DNA from 2 places in the Paenibacillus sp. FSL K6-1230 genome. Region 2 is predicted to be linked to the other one. Evidence: riboswitches for the same ligand, from Rfam matches in the RefSeq annotation. Region 2 holds a riboswitch; the other holds the start of a gene.

Region 1 (4,881 bases), 4.2 Mb from region 2:
TGAATCAGATCAGCTATAGCACGTACATTCTCAACAGCTCCGAAGAAATTCGGATTTTGCACGAGTACAGCTGCGGTCTCCTCATTCACTGCTGCTGCAAGGGCCTCAGCATCCGTCACGCCATTCTTGCAGCCGACCTCCACGATGTCGAGATTCAGACCATGTGCATAGGTAGCCAGCACCTCACGTGCCTCGGGATGAATGGCACGCGAGACGACAAGACGCTTGCGCCGTGTGGCCCCGGCAGCCAGCGAGCCAGCTTCGGCCAACGCTGTGGCACCGTCGTACATACTGGCATTGGCCACAGCCATGCCTGTGAGCTCGCAGATGTAGGACTGGAACTCGAAAATCGCCTGTAGCTCACCTTGGCTGATTTCCGGTTGATAGGGGGTGTATGCTGTATAGAACTCAGAGCGGGAAATGATGTGATTGATAACAGATGGAATGTGATGCTCATAGATGCCTGCTCCAAGAAAGCTGATATGGGAATCTGTATGGGCATTTCGATCTGCCAGACCAGCCATGTGGCGAGTCAGTGCGCGTTCGTCCAGACGGGAGGAGACAGGTAGTTCTCCTCTGAACCGGATGTTTTCCGGAATATCTTTGAACAGATCCTCGATGTTCTCCGCCCCAACGGTGCGCAGCATCTCGGCCTGATCTTGCTCGGTCATCGGTAAATAACGGTGCGGTTTCATGCAGCAACAGGCTCCTTCCAGATTCACTTTGTAGTGGGATTAGTGGCTTCGCTTGTAGAATGGTGCAGGAACAACCTCGGCCTTGAGGAGCTTGCCGCGAATCTCAATCTCCAGCGGAGTGCCTACAGCTGTGTATCGACTATCAATGAGGGCCAATCCAAGGTTACGCTTCAACGTCGGGGATTGGGTTCCTGTAGTAATCTCGCCGATCTGTACTCCCTCAGCGAATACAGGATAGTGCGGACGAGGGATGCCGCGGTCAATCATCTCTACACCCACAAGCTTGCGTGGAACGCCGTTTTCCTTTTGTGCGAGCAGAGCGTCTCGCCCGACAAAGTCGCCTTTATCCCATTTCACAAAGTATCCTAGACCCGCCTCCAGTGGTGAAATGCTGGAAGACAGCTCCTGACCGTAGAGTGCCAGCTTGGCTTCAAAGCGCAGTGTATCCCGCGCCCCGAGACCTGCCGGTAACAGACCGTGAGACTCACCTGCTGTTAGCAATGCCTTCCAGACTCCCGGAGCCTCCTGAATGGGAAGATACAGCTCGAATCCGTCTTCACCTGTGTAGCCTGTTCGGGATACCAAGGCTTTATGTCCAGCTACCTCAACGTCCTCGGTGAAACGAAAGGACTGAAGACTGGCAGGCTCCAGTGTGCTGATGGAAGCAAGAATATCTGCAGCAGCTGGTCCCTGAAGCGCCAAGAGCGCGGTGTCATCGGAGACATTATGCATACTGACCTTTCCGGTAAGATGCTTTTGTAGCCATTCCCAGTCTTTGTCGATGTTGGAGGCATTCACAACCAGCATATAGCGTCCCTCTCCACGCTTGTAAATCAGCAGATCATCTACAACTCCGCCATCGGGATAGCAGAGCAGCGTATATTGGGCCTGACCGTTCTCTAGTCGGCTTACATCGTTGGTCGTCATCTGCTGAAGAAATTGCTCGGCATCTGCTCCCTCCACGGTGAACTCACCCATATGCGAGACATCGAACAGTCCAGCCTGTTGCCTTACCGCCTCATGTTCCTTCACAATTCCGCTGAATTGGACTGGTAGCTCCCAGCCTCCAAAATCAATACATCGTACACCTGGTAGCTCGCCATACAATGGGAACAGCGAGGTTTGCTTTAATTTGCCCATGGTCTGTCACCTCATCATCATGATTCGTACTACATTTCCTAAGCGTCTCATGTTGTTCCAGGTCATGCAAAAAAGGACAGCCCAAAAAATGCGCCACGGAGCCATACTGCTACCGTGATCCATCATTCTTTGGCTCTGTCCTTGATACCTGAGAGTTACCCCATGCGAGCACAGGTTTCCCCTTGGGTGACCCACCGTGTGGTGGATTCTCTCCAGAGTTGCGTCCGGTAAAGGTCCTTTTGCCTGAGAGATTCACAGACGGTGCTGCTTACTCCTTCGGCGCTACCTGTGGTCCTGCGACAATGGCTCAGCCTGACCTGATCGAAATACACTAGCTAATGCCAGATATTCGATCATTGATAATCTCTCCCTATACCTTCATCCGCATCGTTCGTCACGTTGTTATGATTTTGTGTATTGCTACAGGTTCGTGTATGCTGTACCTATATAACCATTAATACGCGATTCATAGATGTATGTCAACAAAATTATCATATTCTATGAAATTAATCACATTCATGGCTGATCCTTCCTGATCTTCGCGCCGAATCACTAGCGGGAGGACAAAGTTCTTTATAACTTCAGACATTTTTGTGAGCTATATTGACACCATATTCAACCTTGGCGTAATCTTATCGTGTAATAGCTGATACTGGATAATGAATGATAAATCGATGCTGCATGGATGAATTAAACGCTGCATAGACCTTGAAATGACCAACGATCATTAGGAAATGAGGATGAAGCATGAGCGAGGTAAGAGATAACTATCTGTACAGTGAAGAGCATGAATGGGTGCGCAAGACGGATGCAGGCACATTGCTCGTTGGCATCTCCGATTTTGCACAGCATCAATTGGGTGATATCGTGTTCGTTGAGCTACCTGAAGAAGGAAGCGTAGTTACTGCTGGGGAAGGCATTGGTACGATCGAATCTGTCAAGACGGTATCTGACTTGTTCGCACCTGTGAGTGGAACGATTGTGAAAGTGAATGGTGCCTTGGAGGCATCTCCTGAGCTGGTTAATTCCTCACCTTATGAGGAGGGCTGGATGATAGAGATTGAGTTGGATGATAGCGCGGAGGAGGCTTTAGCCAAGCTTCTGAGCCCTGAGGCCTATACAAGCCATGTAGCAGATTGAGGTTAACCACTATTCGCTTTCATGTAGTTTCATGAGAGTTGCTTGAGAAATATGCGACTTTGGAGAGCATGGATTAGCTTAAGTGACTATGTCCGATTTTGTTGGCTAGTGTCATATTAGGGTTACTTATATGTTATATTTAAGTCGTGTTTGAGTTGCCTAAGTATGATTATTGAGTCCTTATATCTATCCCTATAACAATAAGTCGCAATTTACAACTGCTTGAACCTTGCGCGTGTGAACCTTGCGGAAATCGTGTGATTGAGCTAGAACAAGCACTAATATTTTGACCAGATTAAATGTGAGTAAAGACCCGCTGCAAGCGGGACCCTGTCGACCACTAAACGCCATACCAAGCGTGCTGATTACCCTTCGAAGGAAGGTTGTCAGCACGCTTTTTTGCGATGTGCAAAATTTGTCGTTTGTCTCAAATGAGCTGCTTGTGAAAAGGGCATACTTTCAGTCAGATAGGTACTGCTCCCTACAGGCTGATATCCGGAAGTTATGCTCTTTGATTTTGAAAATGAAATCGGCTCAAGCTTAATCGATCCTTATGTATCAAGCTTTGTGCTCCAAATTTAAATGATGTCATCAAGGTTCATGACGACAGTTGGTTTTCATTTGATTGTAGAAGATACCGTTTTCATCTACCATGAATTTAAGAAGTTAAGCATTTAGCTTTTTATTTCATTCATCTGGCACGACGTAATACCTAGTTCAAAGGTCATGATGTTGGAGCACAGATTTTACTTTTTGAGGAGGGTATCAATATGAGTTCAGTGGACGCAAAGTCCCAAAAAAGCGGAGGCATCCGAGTAGGGGTACAGAAGTTCGGCCGTTTCTTGAGCGGTATGGTAATGCCGAATATGGGAGCCTTTATTGCCTGGGGTCTGATTACGGCCTTGTTCATCCCGACAGGATGGATTCCGAATGAGGAGCTTGGCAAGCTTGTAGGTCCAATGATTACTTACTTGCTCCCATTATTGATCGGTTACACCGGTGGTACCATGGTGCATGGTCAGCGTGGTGGTGTAGTCGGTGCAATCATGACCATGGGTGTCATTGTAGGGGCAGACATTCCAATGTTCCTCGGCGCAATGGCAGCTGGTCCATTTGGTGCTTGGGTCATCAAGCAATTTGATAAGGCTGTAGATGGGAAGATCAAGTCTGGTTTTGAGATGTTGGTTAACAACTTCTCGGCAGGTATTATTGGTGGTCTGCTGGCATTGGCAGCGCACGTAGCGATTGGGCCTGTCATTCAGGCCATCAGTCAGTTCTTGTCTGCGGGTGTAGCAATCCTGATGAATGCAGGGCTTCTGCCACTGGTCAATCTGTTGATCGAGCCAGGTAAGGTTCTGTTCCTTAACAACGCAATCAACCACGGTATTCTCACGCCACTGGCTACAGAGCAAGCAAGTCAGTTGGGTAAATCCGTGCTGTTTATGCTCGAATCCAATCCAGGTCCTGGTCTGGGAATTCTGCTGGCTTACTGCTTGTTTGGCCGCGGAACTGCGAAATCCTCAGCACCCGGTGCGGTTATCATCCACTTCTTCGGCGGGATTCATGAGATCTACTTCCCTTACATTCTGATGAAGCCGATCCTGATCATCGCTGCAATGGCTGGTGGTATCGCAGGTACAGCTACATTCATGATGACAGGTGCTGGTCTTGTAGCGGCCCCGTCTCCAGGTAGTATCTTCGCTTACTTCCTGATGACGCCAAAAGGCGGATATCTGCCAATGCTGGCTGGTGTAGCTGTAGCTGCAATCGTGTCCTTCCTAGTTGCAGCGGTTCTGCTGAAGACAGGTAAGCAAAAGGAAGAGGATCTGGAAGCAGCTTCTGCAAAAATGAAGGAAATGAAGAACCAAGGCAAATCCGACAATAAGATTGTTGCAAATGACAACAA
Region 2 (4,881 bases):
GAATGTCCATTGGCTGCCATAATCCCACTATGATTCTCGACCACCACATGACCGGATGGATTGCTGCAGAAGGTACGCACCCGGGTTCCTACTGAAGTATTATAGATAAATTTCCCTTCATACAGATGCTCATTGATCTCCTGCATCACCACATCCGACGTCTCAACCCTCACTCCGACATCCACCTGATTGTTGTACATCTTGATCTTGCGCTTCTTCAGCAATTCTGCCAGCCACACAGAGCCGTCACGTCCCGGTGCAATCATGACCCGATTAGCCTGATAGGTCTCCCCATTCTTGAGCAGGATCCCGCTCACATGATAGTCAGAATCCTTCTTCTCTGCGAGAATATCCTCCACCTCAGCCTTGAAGACCATGTCGATCCGTTCCTGCAAATATTCGTAGATGGATTGCAAAATCTGAAGGTTCTGCTCCGTTCCCAGATGCCGCACCTCTGCACGCAATAGCTTCAAGCCTGCAGCATATCCTCGCTGCTCAATACTGCGTACAGTCTCAGTAGTAGGATCTGTAATTACTGTCGTTGCCCCATGCTCCAGATTAATGGAATCCACGTATCGAATCAGCTCCATTACCTCGGAAGGAGCTATATAATCTGTCAGCCAGCCCCCGAATTCGGTAGTCACATTGAACTTACCGTCACTGTATGCTCCTGCCCCGCCGAATCCGGCTGTAATCGAGCAGGCCGGGAGACATCCGGCATGATCCTTCTTCCCTGCTGGAGGTGGGCACAGTGCAATCTTGCCCTCCAGAATCGGACAGCGCCTACGATAAATATCATGTCCCTTGTCTACCAACAGCACCTTCCACTCCGGTGCCCTCCTGCTCAATTCGTATGCTGCGAAAATTCCCGCCGGGCCTGCCCCGACAATAATGACATCATATGCTTTCATAGCGTCCTCCCCACATGAGCCTGCTCCACCACGGCCTTAAATGAGCGCACAAAAAAATCCCGGCTCTCCATAGGTATGCCGAAGCAGCCTATTCGTAGCCGGGAATTTACGGTTCCCTGTAGAAACCCTCAATCCTGATTATTGAGGTTATACGAACGTTGATTAAATACTGACTGAATGTTGACTAACTGATCATTGAATGTTAACAAATGTCGATGGGTCGTCAAGCTAATGTACGATTCTAGGGTCGAAGGAGCTTCCCTTAATCTCCCCTAACTCATTGTATGCCAGTAAACACGAATGTGTCAAATGATTATTGAAATAACGTTCGTGTTTTAGGGACATCTCACTATGAACACTCCTCTAGCATGCTTAGCTTGTATGCACCCCTAACTTCACTCTCGCATACTATTATATTGACAAGAGTGGCCTTAACCGTTAATATCTTCGTTGTGTCAAGATTGCCAACCATCTCTTAACAGGGATATGACATGGAGATCCGATCTCCCGCTTGATCCATGAAGTATACAAGGGAGCCTTCTCAGGCTAACCTATGTAATTGTACATATATTGCGGATGATATTGACGGGAGAGACCTGCCAGCAAGAGCAGGGCACCGAAGGAGCAAGCTGCACGGCACCCGGCCGACAGTTAATCTCTCAGGTACCCGTACCGTCAACGGACGCGCCTCTGGAGAGAGCGTAAGCCACCAAAGGGGTAAGGCGGGGGATCGCAACCAAGAACCCGCAGCAAACTCTCAGGTACACAGGACAGAGATAAGGGATCACTTCCTTATCCTGTCCTTTTTTGTGCTGACATGACGCGGCAGGATTAGAGTGAACAGATGAATATTAGTGGATACTGAAGGCAAATCATCATGTACAGGAGGAGTTCTTATGCGCTTTAAAGATGTGTTTTCCATTATTGGACCCGCTATGACCGGTCCCTCCAGCTCGCACACAGCAGGGGCCGTCCGGCTCGGACGCATGGCCCATCACTGGGTAGGTAGTACACCCGAGCGGTGTGTCATGACATTATACGGCTCCTTCGCTGATACGTACAAAGGGCATGGCACTGATTTGGCATTACTCGGAGGCTTGCTGGACTATAACACTGATGACGCGAGGATCATTGATGCAGAAGAGCAGGCCAGACGGGCCGGAATGACTTATGAGTTCGTCACAAGCTCGCTACCTGCACTTCATCCCAACACGGTACGAATTGATGCATGGCAGGCCGGTCGTAAGTCCACACTCGTAGGCTCTTCCATAGGCGGCGGGAATATTCAGGTACAGCAGCTCAACGAATTTCGTGTCAATTTGACAGGAGAGCTCCCGATCCTGACCCTGCTACATTCAGATAAGCCTGGTATGCTGGGGGCCATAACTACGGCCTTAGGTGCATCCGGTGTGAATATTGCCTATATGCACGTAGACCGCACCGGTCGGGATGGAGAGGCACTATCAGCTATAGAGACAGATAGCATCATTCCAAGACCGCTTCTGGAATATCTGCAGTCTCTCACCTACATGTACGAGGTGAAGGTGATGGATATTCGTAACACGGCAAAGTAAGCATCAAGATTAGGTTAGGAACAGGAAGGGGCTAGTCACATGCGATTTCGGCATCTGCGTGAATTAAGCGAATTATGTATACAGGAATCCAAGACGATTGGCCAGTTGATGCTCGAAGAGCAATCCAAGGAGAGCGGCAGCTCTCCTGAAGAGATTTACATCCAAATGGCCAAATACTATGAAATCATGAAGGAGGCTGTCCACCGGGGACAGACCGAGGACACGGTATCCCGTAGCGGATTGACTGGAGGAGACGGTAAGCGCCTGGCCGAATACTTGCGTACAGGAGAGGCCTGCTCCGGTGATGCATCGGCCCTTGCTATGGCTTATGCACTATCCGTATCGGAGGTGAATGCCTCCATGGGACGGATCGTAGCTACACCGACCGCTGGTTCGTGCGGTGTCATTCCGGGTGTATTCATCAGTGCGCAGGAGAGATTCGGCTGGGAGGATGAGCATATGGTTCATGGCTTGTTCGCGGCAGGGGCTATCGGCTATGTCATTGCCAATAACTCCTTCATCTCTGGAGCTGAAGGCGGCTGTCAAGCCGAGATCGGCTCTGCCATTGGAATGGCCGCAGGTGCGATGGTAGAACTTAGAGGAGGCTCTCCTGAGCAAGCTATGCATGCAGTCGGACTGGCATTGAAAAATACGCTTGGACTCATCTGTGATCCGGTAGCAGGATTGGTAGAGATCCCTTGTATCGTTCGCAATGGACTCGGTGCCGTAACAGCCTTGGCTGCGGCAGACATGGCCCTCGCCGGCGTGCGTAGTGCCATTCCTTCCGATGAGGTCATTGATGTGATGCTGGAGGTAGGAAGTGCGATGCCAACCCAGCACCGAGAGACTGCCAAGGGCGGGCTTGCCCAGACTCCTACTGGACGTCGTATGACGGAAGGACTCGCTAATCCGAAGAAAAATGCTGCTGCTAACAGCAACCAGCCCATCGGACACGAATAATGTAAGACACTCTGATGTTCTGTTCATTCCGTTCAGTAGATCGCCTATCAGCTGTGCTTTCATAGCCATCTTGTCATTCATCTAACAGCTCCAAATGCGAATGTAGAATTACGTAGGTTAATTGTAATTCGTAGCCTAGTAACAAACATGCCCCTTGATGAACGATATCCGTTCGCCAAGGGGCATGTTCTTTTCGTGTATAGAAATCTGTTTTCGTATCATTCCTATTGCACAGTTACATTTACTCTCGTAGTCTTGCCTGCATACTTAATCGTAATCGTGGCGCGGCCTTTGCTTTGCGCCTTGATTTTGCCATCCTTCACTGTAGCTACCGTGATCTTGGAGGACGTCCAGAGCGCAGGCTTGGTTACATCCTTGTCTGTCCCATCCATGAAGGTGGCTGTAGCCGTCAGTTGTGCTGTTTGCCCTGCCGTCAGAGTCAGCAACACCTCATCTGTCTGCAAATACTTCAACGTATCTACATCTACGCGTACGGTATAAGTTTTGCCGCCATAGTTACCTGTAATGCTCGTCTTACCGTAGGCCACCGCTGTAATTTGGCCATCCTTCACCGTAGCTACCTTATAATTGGAAGTCTTCCACTGAGCTTGGGAAGTAACATCCTTTGTGCTACCATCGCTAGATTTCATAGTGAGCTTAACCGTCTTTTTGTCCCCACTCTTGAGCGACAAAGCGACTTCACTTGCCTCTACACTGGTCGCGATGTCCACTTCAACGGCGAAGGTAATCCTCTGATTACCGTAGCTTGCTGTAATATTTGTTTTACCGCGGCTATTAGCATTTACTAGCCCTTTACTAACCTCGGCTATTTTGATATTACCTGTCTTCCAATCCGCATCAGCAGTAACATCGACTCGATCTGTGCCTTTAATCGCGAACACTTTGAGCTGCTTCGTTTCCTGTGCACCCATGATAATTAATTGCGTCTCGGTCTCAAGCTTATCTACCAGACCTACCTCTACATTCATCGTGTACTTCTTGCTGTTGTAGGTAGCTGTAATAACTGCTTTACCCGAGGATTCACCCTTGACGAGACCCGCACCTGTGACCGAAGCGACTGTAGCTGAGCTAGTTGACCATTCCGCATCCGCAGTAACGTCCTCAGTTCTTCCATCGCCATAATCCGCAGTCAGCTTCGCTTGATAAGTTTCATTCAAATCAATGGTCAGCGTCTTCGTAGATAGTGTGACGTCACTCGGTACATCAACAGCTACCTTCACTGTAGCGTTCTTGCCACCGTAGGAGGCAGTAACTGTCGCCTCACCTGATTTGTAGCCTGTAACTTCGCCCTTGCTAACGAAGACTGTGTCACTGTTACTGGAGGTCCAGTTTGCTTTAGCCGTGATATCCTCTGTCTTACCGTCGATATAAGTTGCTTTCAAGGTAAGCTGTTTGCTTTCCTTCGCCTGCAGCGA

The links. Region 2 has a riboswitch for glycine ahead of sdaAB (L-serine ammonia-lyase, iron-sulfur-dependent subunit beta). Riboswitches for the same ligand answer to the same signal wherever they lie in the genome.
Region 1: it holds a riboswitch for glycine, as region 2 does, so the genes downstream of both, gcvT (glycine cleavage system aminomethyltransferase GcvT) here and sdaAB (L-serine ammonia-lyase, iron-sulfur-dependent subunit beta) in region 2, are expected to answer to the same signal.

What each region holds. Positions count from the first base shown of each region.
Region 1 covers NZ_JBBOCK010000001.1:4,655,632-4,660,512, reverse strand. The annotation lists gene gcvPA (aminomethyl-transferring glycine dehydrogenase subunit GcvPA) at 1-695, opposite strand, end outside; gene gcvT (glycine cleavage system aminomethyltransferase GcvT) at 735-1,835, opposite strand; glycine riboswitch at 1,969-2,053, opposite strand; glycine riboswitch at 2,057-2,217, opposite strand; gene gcvH (glycine cleavage system protein GcvH) at 2,583-2,975, shown strand; gene MKX74_RS20405 (PTS mannitol transporter subunit IICB) at 3,746-4,881, shown strand, end outside.
Region 2 covers NZ_JBBOCK010000001.1:418,072-422,952, reverse strand. The annotation lists gene MKX74_RS01920 (NAD(P)/FAD-dependent oxidoreductase) at 1-911, opposite strand, end outside; purine riboswitch at 987-1,086, opposite strand; glycine riboswitch at 1,488-1,596, shown strand; gene sdaAB (L-serine ammonia-lyase, iron-sulfur-dependent subunit beta) at 1,808-2,485, shown strand; gene sdaAA (L-serine ammonia-lyase, iron-sulfur-dependent, subunit alpha) at 2,525-3,445, shown strand; gene MKX74_RS01905 (Ig-like domain-containing protein) at 3,670-4,881, opposite strand, start outside.